One region of the Alteromonas sp. 38 genome, then DNA from elsewhere that is predicted to be linked to it. Evidence: predicted binding sites of a transcription regulator. Region 1 holds the regulator's gene; the other holds the start of a gene.
The links. The regulator LexA, encoded in region 1, represses DNA repair genes until DNA is damaged. The targets are predictions, from matches to a motif close to TACTGTATNNNNATACAGTA.
Positions count from the first base shown of each region.

Region 2: a site for LexA is predicted at 2,192-2,211, ahead of uvrD (DNA helicase II). Genes of this name have one in related genera too.

Region 1 is NZ_LR733300.1:4,583,689-4,591,343, forward strand. Features, by position in the region: gene FLAVO9R_RS19810 (cytochrome c oxidase subunit 3) at 1-625, opposite strand, end outside; gene FLAVO9R_RS19815 (cytochrome c oxidase assembly protein) at 651-1,238, opposite strand; gene ctaD (cytochrome c oxidase subunit I) at 1,272-2,885, opposite strand; gene coxB (cytochrome c oxidase subunit II) at 2,895-4,070, opposite strand; gene lexA (transcriptional repressor LexA) at 4,654-5,280, opposite strand; gene FLAVO9R_RS19835 (TonB-dependent receptor) at 5,438-7,552, opposite strand.
Region 2 is NZ_LR733300.1:172,364-180,018, forward strand. Features, by position in the region: gene uvrD (DNA helicase II) at 1-2,139, opposite strand, end outside; gene cysE (serine O-acetyltransferase) at 2,477-3,295, shown strand; gene FLAVO9R_RS00740 (HAD-IA family hydrolase) at 3,366-4,088, opposite strand; gene FLAVO9R_RS00745 (tyrosine recombinase XerC) at 4,119-5,042, opposite strand; gene FLAVO9R_RS00750 (DUF484 family protein) at 5,048-5,743, opposite strand; gene dapF (diaminopimelate epimerase) at 5,740-6,570, opposite strand; gene lysA (diaminopimelate decarboxylase) at 6,606-7,655, opposite strand, start outside.

The DNA.
Region 1 (7,655 bases):
CTTCCACCTGTAAGAATAAAAACCCAATTCCCAGCAAGATAGTGACGCCTAACATTAGGGTCAGTTGTTTGCGTTTGTTCTGCTCTAAACCAACATGAGCAAAATGCAATGTGACCGACGATATAAGCAAAATAACCGTATTAATGGTGGGTAAACCAACCGCACTCATTTCTTGTGTAGTGATGCCCCCTGGGGTAGATACTAACGGCCACATGGCTTCAAATGTGGGCCATAACACTTCGTTAGTCATTGCATTATTTGATGCACCGCCTAACCAAGGCACTGAAATGAATCGGGCATAATAGAGTGCCCCAAAGAAAGCGGCAAAGAACATGACTTCAGAGAAGATAAACCAACTCATTCCCTGTCGGTAAGAGCGTCCTAATTGGTCGCTATATAGCCCTGACATAGACTCATCAATTTGGTTTTTAAACCATCCGACCAGCATCACCATCAATACGACAAACCCAGCGAGAAGTGTATAGCCTCCATAGCCTGATTCACCTTTAGTGGCTTCAATCACAAAGTTGCCCGCGCCAACGGCAATTAAAAATAGCGCCACCGCGCCTACAATAGGCCATGGGCTTTGTGCCGGTACATAATATTTCTGATATTCTTGCTGCATTACTCTCTCCTTATCCCAACACCTGTTATTTACCACTTTCAGGTTGAGGGACCATGTAGGGATTCGGTTTTGTTTTCATGTCACTCACTCGTGCGGTCACATCAAAAAGGGTGTATTGCACAGTAAAATAACTAATATCTTCTGGAAGCTGTGGGTCGACATAAAACTGCATGGGCATATAAGCCTCGGCCCCAGCATTTAAAGGTTGTTGATTAAAACAAAAGCATTCCGTTTTATTCAAATATAGCGCTGCCATACCCGGCGACACCGATGGAATAGCTTGCGCCATCATATTGCTCGACGCTGGATTTCTTACGTAAAACGACACCGTATTAAGCTCCCCAGGGTGCACTTTCATACGACTAGTTTGCGCACGAAATTCCCACGGCATACCAGTGTTAGTGCGGGTAATAAACTCCACTGTTATCTCACGGCTTTCGTCTATTTCGATGGACTCATACACCGCTGCGGTATTGTCAGTTTTACCGTTAATACCAGTAACGTCACAAAATACGTCGTAAAGTGGCACCAGGGCGAACCCAAAACCAAACATGCCAAACACAATAACGACGAGTTTTATCACCATTTTGTTGTTTGCATTTGCTTGTGTCATGGGTAGCTCCTTTTCTTACTTGCCCTATTTTCTCTATTTAACAACGGGCGGCGTTTCAAAGGTGTGATAGGGCGCAGGAGAAGGAATTTCCCATTCTAGTCCCTCGGCACCTTCCCACACTTGGGCAGATACTGGCTCACCCTGCTTCTTACAGGCTTTAATCAACAGCGCTAAGAAGATTAGCTGCGACAGCCCAAAGGCAAAGCCGCCAAGGCTTATCCACTTGTTAAAGTCGGCAAACTGTAAGGCGTAGTCAGGGATACGACGTGGCATGCCAGCCAGCCCCACAAAGTGCATCGGGAAGAACAACACATTTACCGACACAAGTGAGCACCAGAAATGCCATTTTGCTAGCGCCGTGTCGTACATTTTCCCTGTCCACTTGGGTAACCAATAATACACCGCAGCCATAATCGAGAAGATGGCACCGGTGACCAGAACGTAATGGAAATGTGCGACCACGAAATAGGTATCGTGGTATTGGAAGTCCACCGGCACGATGGCCAGCATTAATCCTGACAGGCCGCCAATGGTAAACAATACGATAAACGCAATGGCAAACATCATGGGCATTTCAAAGGTTAGAGAGCCCCGCCACATAGTCGCCACCCAGTTAAAGACCTTCACGCCTGTAGGCACCGATATAAGCATAGTGGCAAACATGAAGAACATTTCCATATACACCGGCATGCCGGTGGTAAACATATGGTGAGCCCATACCACAAAGGACAACAGCGCAATAGAGCCGGTGGCATAAACCATTGATGCGTAGCCAAACAGCTTCTTACGGGAAAACGTAGGGACAATTTGAGAGATAATACCAAAGGCTGGCAATATCATTATGTACACCTCGGGATGCCCAAAGAACCAGAAGATATGCTGGAACATAACGGGGTCACCACCACCTGCTGCATCAAAGAAGCTGGTGCCAAAGAACTTATCCGTCAGTACCATGGTGACCGCCCCCGCTAACACAGGCATAACAGCAATAAGCAAGAAAGCAGTAATAAGCCAAGTCCACACGAATAAAGGCATTTTCATCCACGTCATGCCAGGAGCTCGCATGTTGAATATGGTCACAATGACGTTAATCGCCCCCATAATAGAGGAGATACCCATGATATGTACCGAGAACACAAACAATGCGGTTGAGTCACCACTGTAGGTGGTAGAAAGCGGTGCATAGAAGGTCCAACCAAATGCCGGGCCGCCGCCCTCTAAAAATAGCGAGCTAAGCAGAATAAGAAAGGCGCCAGGTAATATCCAAAAACTCCAGTTATTCATTCGCGGCAGCGCCATGTCTGGTGCACCTATCATCATAGGAATTAGCCAGTTTGCAAGCCCCGTAAAGGCTGGCATTACCGCACCAAATACCATGATAAGGCCGTGCACAGTCGTCATTTGATTAAAGAAGTTTGGCTCAACAATTTGTAATCCAGGCTGAAATAGCTCAGCACGGATCACCATTGCCATGGCGCCACCAATCAAAAACATGATAAAGGCGAACCATAAATACAAAGTGCCTATATCTTTGTGGTTAGTGGTAAACAACCATCGGGTTATTCCTTTTGGAATATGGCTATGATGGTCATGATCTTCGTGATGCGCCGAGGTATCCGGCGCAATGACATCAGTTGCTTTACTCATTACGCACTCCTAGTTCCCATTAACGACGGCGTTAACATCTTTAGCCTGCACCATATCACCCGTGTTATTGCCCCACGCATTTCGTTCGTAGGTCACCACAGCCGCAATGTCTTTCAGGCTTAACATTTTTCCGAACGCCTGCATGGCCGTACCGGTTTTACCGTTCAACACAATATCAATATGTGCAGTTTGGTCTTCAAGTACCATCTCACTGCCTTTAAGCGCAGGGAAAACTCCGGGTAACCCTTCGCCGTTAGGCATATGGCAAGCCGCACAAGTGGCGTTGTAAACCCGCTTACCTTCATCCATAAGTTCGTCCATCGACATATTCATCGACAGTAGACGTTGCTCTTCTTCTTTCGCTTGGCGAGCTGCTTCTTCTTGTTCATTCATCCAAGCATCAAATTCGGCAGGCTCTTTAGCAATGACCACAACCGGCATAAAGCCATGATCTTTTCCGCAAAGCTCGGCACACTGTCCACGATAAATACCTGGCTCGTTCACCTTTGCCCACGACTCATTAATAAACCCAGGATTAGCATCTTTTTTCACTGCAAAGTCCGGTACCCACCACGAGTGAATAACGTCATCAGAGGTGATAAGAAAGCGCACTTTTTGCCCTGTGGGGATCACCAACGGACGGTCGACTTCCAACAGATAGTTCGCGCCTTTTTCGAATTTGTTTTCAATTTGCTCTCGTTGCGTCGCCATTAACGAATAAAACTCAACGTCTCTGTCCATATACCGGTAATGCCACTTCCACTGAGATCCAGTAACGACAACGGTAAGATCAGGTTCACTGGTATCTTCCATCGCAATAAGGGTTTTAGCAGCAGGAATAGCCATAAGAATAAGAATGATGAATGGCACTACTGTCCATGCAATTTCCACTTTTACATTTTCATGGAAGTGAGCGGGCTTAGCGCCTCTGGATTTACGGTGCAAGTACATTGAGGCAAACATAACCCCAAAAACCGCAACAGCGATTGCGATACAGATAAAGAACATCAACATATGGAGGTCGTATACTTGACCACTTATGTCTGTTGCGCCTCGGCGCAAATTTATGGAAGAGCCTTCGCCCGTTGCTGCATCAGCAAACAGTAGTGGCGAGGTAAGCAAAAGTGGAAGCCCGTAAAGCCACTTTGTCGCTTGTGTCGCCGCTTGTGTCGTTACTCGTTTCACTCAACACCTCCGTTATAACAGAAGCATTAACGCATTAGATGCGCTGCGCTTCTGGCAACTGATACTCGAAATCCAACTTTTAACTTAACTGCCTAGCTTTAGTTGTAAAACAAAGTTACAGCTATTGTTATTATTTTGTTAAATACAGTATAAGAATTGCTCAATAAAACGCACAAGTCTAGTCTTTTCTAAGAAAAAACAATTGCAGCGTTTAATTTTTAATCAACGCGGTATGACAGAGAAGTGAATGACGTCACAGCGCATGGACGTTACACGGGTATTTAGCGAGCCCGTTTGAAACGCTCATTTTGAACGAGATGGGCGAATAGAAGTTGGCAATAAGTTTCTTATAATCAAAAGGTAGTTACGCACTTATGATTGTTTTTCAAACAAAACAGATGACTAAAATAGCGCTAGTTAGCACTAAAAAAGGTGACATAAATAGGAGAAAATATGCGGGAGCGGTATCTGGTGGCTTTTGAGGGATTTCTTAGACTTAAATACGATTATTGTGTAAGCAAGGTATGGTAAACATACAAAAAAGCGGCCTATAAGCCGCTTTCTTTACTAAATAGCTAAAAGGTTACATCCAATCAGCATTTCGAATAACACCAACGGCAATCCCTTCAATGGAAAAAGGCTCTGACGCTAAGTCGACTTTAATCGGTGAAAACTCGTCATTTTCGGCATGAAGCAATACTTCGCGGCCACGCTTTTCAAGGCGTTTAACAGTAACGTCCTCATCGACACGTGCTACTACCACCTGCCCATTATGGACATCCGTCGTGCGGTGCACGGCTAACAAGTCACCATCAAGTATACCAATGTCTTTCATACTCATACCGCTTACACGAAGTAAGAAGTCGGCGTGAGGCTGAAACAGGGCAGGGTCGACCTTATAATGAGACTCTATATGCTCTTGCGCTAGAATAGGCTCGCCCGCAGCCACTCGGCCAATAAGAGGAAGGCCTTCTTCTTCAGGGGCTTCATCTTCAAGAGGAATATTAAGTTTAATACCACGAGAAGTGCCTGGAAGGATTTCGATGACGCCTTTACGGGCCAACGCTTTTAAATGTTCTTCAGCGGCATTCGCAGAACGAAAACCTAAATGACGGGCAATTTCTGCACGGGTAGGCGGCATGCCAGTTTCGAGCATCGTTGTTTTTATAAGCTCGAGAACTTCTGTTTGTCTTGCTGTGAGTGGGCGCATAAAAGACCTGTCTGTCTATACAGTTCCTGTAAGTATATACACCTAAAAGGAAATGACAAGCACTAAGCGTTGCAAAGCATGTTTTTTACTCCGGCCAAATCACAACAAAAAAGCGACCATTAAAGGCCGCTTTATCTATCACTACTATTCAGCGTGACTAAAATTTATATTGCAAACTCACGCGCGCATTAAGCGGCTCGCCGGTGGCAATATTGTTGTCGTTATGTGCTGATGGGAAATAGTCTTCGTCGAATACGTTTTCCACATTTAGCTGAATTTTAATGTCTTCGCTGTAATCGTAATACACTGCAGCGTCTACGCGAACAAAATCAGGTAGTTCGACGGTATTGTTTAAAGACGCGTACTGCTCAGATTGATAAATCACGCCTAATGCAACACGCCATTTATCGTTTACTTCATATTGGTTCCATAACGTCAGCATGTGTTCTGGTAGCTGTGCTAAATCACGGTTCGCCAATGCGCCATCTACAATGCGGCCCATTTCTTCGCCATCAAGGTTGCTATACCCAGCATTTATTACCCAACGCTCTGAAAGCTTGCCCACCACCTGCACTTCAAAACCTTTGGTTTCGGTGCCGGTTAAAATAGACGCTTCTGGATTGTTAGGATCTTGCGCTGTGCCATTTTCACGTTCAACTTCAAATGCCGCTGCTGTTACGCTAAGTGAGTCAGAGAAATTCCACTTTACGCCAATTTCTTTATTTTCAAATTCTTCAGCTTCCAGCGCTTGGCTTGTAAGCGACAGAGAAAGGAATTGGTCACCTGAACGAGGTAAAAACGATTTGCTGTAACTGGCATAAATCGAAACAGATTCCGCTGGCTTGTAAATTAGGCCTGCACGGGGTGACACTTGTGAATCAGAACTAGATAGGAAACCGCTGTTACCATCGTCAGCACCGTTAGCCACTTCAATAGTGTCTACCACATCGATATCAAAATTATCGTAGCGAAGACCGGCCACCACAATCCAATGCTCGTTAAGCTTAATTTCATCTTGCACGAAGGCTGAGGTAAAGGTGACGTCTGATGCACGATTTCTTACCGGATCTGTCAGCGTCATTGACGGAATAACCAGGGGGTCGCTAAACACGAAGGATACTTGGTCGTCTTGACTGTCTGCAAAAAACGCATCACGACGAGCATTTTCTGTATCTTGGCTGCCGTACTCCATTCCTGTTAGTAAGGTATGGTTAATATCACCTGTTGCAAACTGCCCAATAAGGTTTAATTGAACCAGCGCATTTTCACGAGTGGTGGTATCACGATACCCATCTAACGTAACCGTGCCTGCATCAGCGTCAAAGTTAACGGGGTACAAGTTTTGGTAAGCTTTATCATAATCAGCAAACTGAACGGTACCGTTCAAGTTCCAATTTTGCGATAGTGCATGATCAACACGAACACGGGCAATATGCGCTTCAAGGGTAGTATTGTTGAAGTCTGGATCACCAAAGTAGGTGTCGTCAAAGCCTTCAAGCGGTGCACCATCTAATGAGGGTATACCTCTATCGACTAAACGATCATCATTTACGTATTCGTAAGATGCAACCACCGTGGTGTCGTCGTTAGCCATCCATGTATAAGTTGGGTTAATGGCGTAACGTTCACCATCTTTAAAATCACGATGATTATCAATACTGTCAAACACACCGTTAAAACGAAAAGCATTATTAGCATCTATGGCTTTATTGGTATCAACACTAATAGAACCAGCGCCAAAGGTATCAATACCTGCTGACAGTGTGGTGAAATCTTCTGCGCTACTGGCCACTTTAGTCACACGGTTAACTACGCCACCGCCTCCACCACGGCCGAATAGTAAGGCGTTCGCGCCTCGTAATATTTCTACACGCTCTAGGTTATACAATGGGCGAAAGTACTGAACGTCGTCACGAAGACCATCAACAAAAAAGTCGGCGGTGGTGTTCTGACCACGAATAGTCACCTGATCGCGATGGTCTTCACCTAGGCCAATGCTCACACCTGGGGTGTATTGCATAACATCGGCAATACTAAACAATGCTTGCTCTGAAATTTGTTCTGCGCTTACAACAGATACTGACTGGGGCACGTTAACCAATAATGTAGGGGTTTTAACCGCTGTGGCGACTTGTTGACCAAAGAATGCGCCGCGTACGGTAATACGTTCAACGCTTTCATCTGACTCAGCCATATCGTCTTGTGCGAATGCAGATGTGCCATAAAGAGCTAAAAGAACAGCAGTAGAAATAGTTGCTTTACCAAGTTTCAAGCAAGTCTCCTCAAGTGATAATTCAAACAGTATTGAAAATGATAGATATTCTTATTTAGAGCGGATTCTAGTCAGATTTATTGGCAATTAAAAGGTGTATTAA
Region 2 (7,655 bases), 4.4 Mb from region 1:
GAGCCATTTTGTACCAAATTCGTCAAAATTAACTTGTACCCTAGCGTGTTCACCACTGCCCTCGTAGTTTAATACTATTCCTTCACCGAACTTGCGATGAGCCACTTTTTGGCCCAACTGAAAGCCAGTTTCTTCAAAAGAGGCATGTGAGGTCGCTTGGCTGAATCGATTATGTATCGGTCGAGAAATCGTAGACTTGAGCCTTACTTCTTCAACACAATCAGCAGGAATTTCACGAATAAAGCGAGATGCCGTGTGATATTTGTCTTGCCCATATAAACGGCGGCTTTCCGCGTAGGTAATATACAGTTTCTCCATCGCGCGGGTCATGCCCACGTAACACAGGCGACGTTCCTCTTCCATTCTGCCAGGTTCATCATTGGTCATCTGGCTTGGAAACATGCCTTCTTCAACACCGGCCATAAACACCATAGGGAATTCGAGCCCCTTTGCGGTGTGAATAGTCATCATCTGAACCGCATCTTGATCGGTACCCGCTTGGGTTTCGCCCGCTTCTAACGAGGCGTGAGCAAGGAAGGCTGACAGCGGCGTCATTTCTTCTGCTTCGTCGGGTACGGTAAATTGCTTACAAGCCGTAACTAATTCTTCTAAGTTTTCTAGGCGCGCTTGGGCTTTCTCGCCACGTTCGGCCTGATACATGGCGTACAAGCCTGACTGCCTAATTGCCACATCGGCGTGTTTTTCTAATGGCTCGTCTACGGTAGCTTGTTCAAGCTCGGTAACTAACAGCACAAAACTTTGAAGGGCGTTAAGAGCACGGCCTTTTAGCGCATTTTCATTAATGAGTAGTTGGCTAGCCTGCCACATTGAGCAGTTATGTGCTCTGGCAGCTTCTCGTACTTGTGAGAGGGTCTTCTCACCCATACCGCGAGTTGGCGTGTTCACCACACGTTCAAAGGCGGCATCGTCATGAGGATGATTCATCATGCGAAGGTAGCCAAGTGCATCTTTAATTTCTTGGCGTTCGAAGAATCGAAGACCACCATAAATGCGGTACGGTGTCCCTTGGTGAAGTAAGGCTTCTTCTAATACCCGTGACTGAGCGTTATTGCGATATAAAATGGCGGTGTCTTTTAACGCATTGCCTTGGTTCAACCAGTCTTTAATTTTCGACACAATAAAGCGGGCTTCATCTAACTCATTAAACCCCGCATAAACAGAAATGGGCTCGCCATCGTTGCCATCTGTCCAAAGCTCTTTACCTAACCGCCCTGTGTTGTTATCAATAACCGTATTGGCGGCTTTCAAGATGGTGCCCGTAGAACGGTAGTTTTGTTCTAATCGTATCGTTGTGGGGTTATTGAAGTCTTTTAAGAAATGCTGAATATTATCAACGTTCGCACCACGCCAGCCGTAAATAGATTGGTCGTCATCGCCCACAATCATAATATTGTTTTGATTGCCGCTACACAGCATGCGTAGCCATGCGTATTGGATGTTGTTGGTATCTTGGAATTCGTCAACTAATACGGCGCGGAAACGTCGTTGGTAATTAGCGAGTACTTCTGGGTTTTTAGCCCAAAGTTCGTGTGCACGCAATAATAGCTCGGCAAAATCCACAAGCCCAGAGCGGTCGCACGCGTCTTGATACGCGGCGTAAATTTCACGCATTTTTTGCTGGGTTTGGTCGTTGTGGGTTTCAATATGTTGAGGGCGTAGGCCTTCGTCTTTATTGCCGTTGATATACCACTGAATTTGGCGAGGCACCCAGTGCTTTTCGTCTAAATTCATGGCTTTTAAAATACGTTTAATCAAACGGTATTGGTCGTCTGAGTCAAGAATTTGGAAGTTTTCAGGTAAATTAGCTTCTGCATGGTGGGCGCGAAGCAGCCTGTGAGCTAATCCGTGGAAAGTACCAATCCACATATTATTCAGGCCACGACCCATCAACGATTCTATTCGCCCACGCATTTCTTTCGCGGCTTTGTTAGTAAAGGTTACGGCTAGTATGGAAAAAGGGGCAATGTTTTCCACTTCCATCAGCCATGCTATACGATGTACTAATACCCGTGTTTTACCACTTCCCGCGCCAGCTAATATGAGGGCGTTAGAAAGAGGGGCTGCTACCGCTTCACGTTGTTTGTCGTTAAGCTCGTCAAGCAGTCGGGATACATCCATAATATGGTCAACCTAATTTGTCTAGTTTCAATGCTGCAACATTATGCCAGCTGACTGTGAATTTATACAGGCTTGTTTGATGAAGCTGAGCGGCTAGTGGGTAACTTTTACGATGAATTTAGCCCTGTTAAGGTGATACCGGCCGTATTCACGAGCGGGTTATCGATAAGTTGAACAATTTTCACGCTTGAAGCGTAGTCTGTAGGTGTTGTTTTTATGATGGCTCATGTACACTTCGAGCCATTATGTTGCCTATTGCAATCTAGGCCTTTAGCGTTTTGTGCCATTTACCCGCAGTTAAGCGGGGTTTGAACTTTACTTTTACAGGAACTGCCTCATGCACGCACTCTCTCCATCGACTGACTTTTGGTTATCGTTAAAAAAAGAAGCGCAAACTGTGGCAAAAAGTGAGCCGCTATTAGCTAGCTATGTTCATGCCTGTATTTCAGCTCATCATAATTTTGAGTCGTCGTTAAGTTTTATTCTATCAAGCAAAATGGCTGATGAAGTGATGCCTGCTATTGCCATTCGTGAAGTGTTCGATGAGGCCTACTTGTTAGAGCCGTCGATTAGTGAGTCGGCTATGGCAGATATTAATGCAATTCGTGCGCGAGACGCCGCAGTAGATGACTTCTTAGTGCCACTTTTGCATTTCAAAGGGTTCCATGCAGTGCAAGTTCACCGTATGGCGCATTACTTGTGGTTGCATGGTAGACATCAACTTGCTTTGTTCTTACAAAGCCGAAACTCGGCTACCTTTGGCGTAGATATTCACCCTGCAGCGAAAATAGGTAAAGGGGTGATGTTCGATCACGCCACCGGTATTGTCGTAGGTGAAACAGCGGTTATTGAAGACAATGTCTCTATTTTACAAAGCGTCACGCTTGGCGGAACCGGTAACGAGTCGGGTGACCGTCACCCTAAAATTCGCCAAGGCGTGTTGGTTGGTGCGGGAGCTAAAATTCTTGGCAATATCGAAATTGGCGAAGGGTCTAAAGTGGGGGCGGGTAGTGTTGTGTTAAACAATGTTCCGCCGCACGTTACGGTAGTCGGTGTGCCGGCTAAAGTGGTGGGCCGCCCGGTATGCCAGCGTCCTTGCGATTCTATGCGCCAAAACGTGTTAGAAGACAATCAGCCTTATTCGCAAAAGCCTTAAGTAGTGATACCTTAAGAGCAAGTACCTTAAGCGCCAGTACCTTAAGAGCAAGCGCTACTTACTGATTTACTTATAAGAAGTAAGCTAACTCGTCTAACGAATCTAATGCCACGTGAGGGAGTACGGATGCTCTCTCACGGGGTAAATGCATTTCTCGGTTGCATGCAAACCAAGCAGACTGAAACCCCGCATTTATCGCCCCATACACATCTTTAATAATGTTATCGCCCACGTGCAATATATTTTCCGGCGCATCTCCTATAAAGCTTGCTGCTTCATCGAACATAGCCCGTGAAGGTTTCATAGGTCGGCTAGTACTGGCATGTAAAATGGTATCGAAATAAGGCGTAATACCTATTTGGTCAGCGTTTACATTGCCGTTAGTAATACCTACCAGTGTTATATTCTCACTTAAAATCGATAAGGTTTTATGCACATCATCAGCCAAATCAAACTCGCTTCTGGCATGATAAAAACAGTCGAAACAGGCTTGCACGGCAGCATCTAACGTGTGGGTGTCTTGGGGTGGAATATCATGTATCAATGCCGCATTTAACACCGCTAAGCGAAGCTTTCCCATATCAGATGAATAAGTAGGATTGGCCGTAATAGCATCCCGCTTTAGCTGTTGCCAGTGTGTAGGAGTTAATGCTGCTGCTTTGGGGTGATATTGCTTTAAATGCGCATTTAAGGCCGCTTCTGCTTGGCGAATAATAGGTTCGTTATTGTATAAGGTATCATCAAGATCGAAGGTCATTGCCTTCACGGAATTAATGGCTCTGAAGAACTGCATAATAGTTAAAGGCCTATATTCAAAAGAGGATTATTTTTTGTGTGCTCTAGGGTGCGCGGCATCGTAAACCTTGGCTAAATGCTGAAAATCTAAATGGGTATACACTTGCGTGGTAGATAGATTGGCATGGCCTAATAATTCTTGCACCGCACGTAAATCGCCGCTCGACTCTAATACGTGCGTAGCAAAAGAATGGCGCAGTTTATGCGGGCTTACTTTCTGACTAAGGCTTTGTAATTCTGCCATTTGGTTAAGCCGATTTGCGACTTGGCGATTTGAAATGCGCGTTTTGCGCTTGCTTACAAAAATAGCGGGTTCATAGGGGGAAGCGTATGCGGGGCGCACGTTAAGCCAAGCATTCAGCGCCTTTTGCGCTTGTCGGCCAAGGGGCAAAATACGTTGTTTACTGCCCTTACCGGTCACTTTAATGGTGCCGTCTTTTGGGTAGTCGCTTAAATTTAGGCCGGTTAGTTCACTTAGTCGAAGTCCGCAGCCGTAGAGCAATTCAAACATGGCTACGTCGCGACAAATAATGCCTTCATCGGTATCGCCGCTGGCGGCTTGTTCATTCGCCAACAACTGCTGCATTTCATCAACGCTAAGCTGTTTAGGTAATGGCTTACCTTGTTTTGGGGCTTGAATACCTTCCACGGGATTACTGAAAAGCTGTTCGTTATCAATAAGGTATTGGCAGAAGGTACGAAGAGCAGATAACCGCAATGCTATGCTACGGGGTTTATGCCCGTCCATTTTTGCTGCTGCCATTACGCGTTTCACATCAGAGGGTGTCATACCCGACCACTCGTAAAGCCCTAAAGTAATGGCAATGCTGGTAAGTTGTCTGCGATAGTTACTGATGGTAAGCGGCGATAAACCGCGTTCAACTTGTAGGTGGAGTAAAAACTTTTCAAGCCAAAGGTGGCAAGGTTCGCTAAGTACGGTTTCCGTTGTCACGAAAACTAGTACCCCATCATCTCAGGCAAAATAATATTAAGCACTTGCTGTAGCTGTTGTAGCAACAAGGTGTCCATATCAGGGGTAAAATGGCTTGCGTCACTGCTGCTAATACCCAAAATACCAATATCTTGGTTGTCGCCTAATAGCATTAGGGCAACAGATTCTGCGCTGCTATCTCCGAACAATAACTGGCGTTCGTGCTGCGATAATCGTCCGAAAAAGAAGTTCGACGTTTTAAAGCGTTTTTCGGTAAATAGCCTGCGTTGTAACTCAGGAATAGCGTGAGGGCCTTTGAAGCTTTTTATCACCGCAGAAGATAGCTGCAAACGTTCTTGCAACACATCTTCAAGGGTGAACTGTACTTCTGCCACACTTTCGCAACGCAGCAACTGCACGTTTAAGTCGGTGTACACGCGGTAAATTTTTTCGTTTTGCTTGGCAATACTCACCAGTTGCGTAAGTTTATAATTCAATTGGCGAACTTTTTTGCGCAATTGCTCACTTTGAATCTCAACCAGCGAGACGCTGCCTTTATGCGAATGAGGAATTTTGAGCTTTTCGAGTAGTTCGGGGTGTTGAGCAAAAAAATCAGGGTTTTCTAACAAAAAAGCGCGAACCTGTTCTGAGGAAACATCGCTGTCGCCAGAAAACACTTCTACTACCGACGATGCGCTAGCTTGTCCTGATAATTCACTCATAAATTTATATGTCCGTCGTACACATGGTCGGCGGGCCCTGTCATTTTCAATACATTATCTGGGCCTGGCCAACGGATCCGTAAACTGCCTCCGGGCAAATCTACCCGAACATCTTTGCTTAATTTACCTTGAATCTGACCGATTGCAACTGCTGCGCATGCACCACTGCCACATGCCAAGGTTTCACCCGAGCCACGTTCGAATACGCGCAATCGAATGTGTGATTCATTAATAATTTGCATAAAGCCCACATTCACGCCCTCTGGAAACCGTTCGTTGCGTTCAACGAGGGGGCCTATTTCTTTAACGGGAGCGGTATCTACATCTTCCACTTCCATTACGCAATGCGGGTTACCCATAGATACGGCACCGTAAAACAGGGTTTTATCGTTTACGCGTAATATATAGGTATTTTCTTGCTTGTTCGCTTTCAGTGGAATTTTAGCCGGCTCGAATTCGGGCTTGCCCATATTCACGGTAACTTGGCCGTCTTTCTCTAAGTACAACACCATTTTTCCGGCTTTGGTACTCACCACAATTTTATTGCGGTTAATTAAGCCCTTTTGCTTTACGAAACGTGCAAAGCAACGAGCACCGTTACCACATTGTTCTACTTCAGAGCCATCAGCGTTAAAAATGCGATAGTGAAAATCTTGTTCAGGATCGTAAGGCGGTTCAACCATAAGCAATTGATCGAAACCTATGCCGAAGTTTCGATTTGCTAGCTGCTGTATTTTGTCCTTCGAGAAAAAGACGTTCTGGGTGACATTATCAATCACCATGAAGTCATTTCCCAGACCGTGCATTTTTGAAAACTGAACCTGCATTAACCGCGCATCTTTATTATGAGTTTAACCCTAGTTTACGTAAGTTTGTGCTCACCTTTCCAGAGATCTTTTAGAATTTCTCTTTCACGTACCACAATCGTTGCATCACCATCTACCATAATCTCTGCTGGACGGCAGCGGCTATTGTAGTTTGATGCCATTGCAAAGCCATACGCACCGGCGCTTCGTACTGCTAGTAGGTCAGTTGGTTCGATAGCAAGTTCTCGGTCTTTACCGATGAAGTCACCGGTTTCACATACCGGGCCTACCACATCATAATTGCGTGCTATGGCAGTGCTTTCTTGTTTTACTGGGATGATATTTTGCCATGCAGAGTAAAGTGCAGGTCGAAGCAGGTCATTCATAGCTGCATCAACAATAGCGAAGCTTTTCTCTTCACCTTCTTTAATAAACTCAACCTCAGTGACTAAAATACCCGCGTTTGCGGCAATAGCGCGGCCAGGCTCTAAAATGAGCTTAAGGTTCTCACGACCCACCATTTTTTCCGCCATCGCCGCAGCGTAAGCTTTCGGGTGCGGTGGTTCTTCATCGTTATAAGTCACGCCTAAACCACCACCAACATCTAAGTGATCAATGGTTATGCCGCGCTCGGCTAATTCATCGATAAGCAGCAATAAACGCTCTAGTGCATCAACAAATGGGCCAATTTCAGTTAATTGTGAACCGATGTGGCAATCCATACCTACTACATTCAAGTGAGGAAGTGATGCGGCAAGTTCGTAGGTTTGCAGCGCGCGTTCGCGGGCAATACCAAACTTGTTTGCTTTTAATCCTGTTGAAATGTACGGATGGGTTTTGGCATCTACATCTGGGTTGATGCGAAGCGAAATTGGCGCCTTTTTGCCAAGCGATTCTGCTACCGCGTTAATACGATGCAATTCAGGCTCAGACTCTACGTTAAAGCACATAATGCCTTGTTCTAACGCATAGCGTATTTCGTCTGCTTTTTTACCTACACCCGAAAATACCACTTTACTGGCATCGCCACCGGCTTCAATAACACGTGCTAGTTCACCACCAGAAACAATGTCAAAACCAGAGCCAATTTTGGCTAATGTACTTAG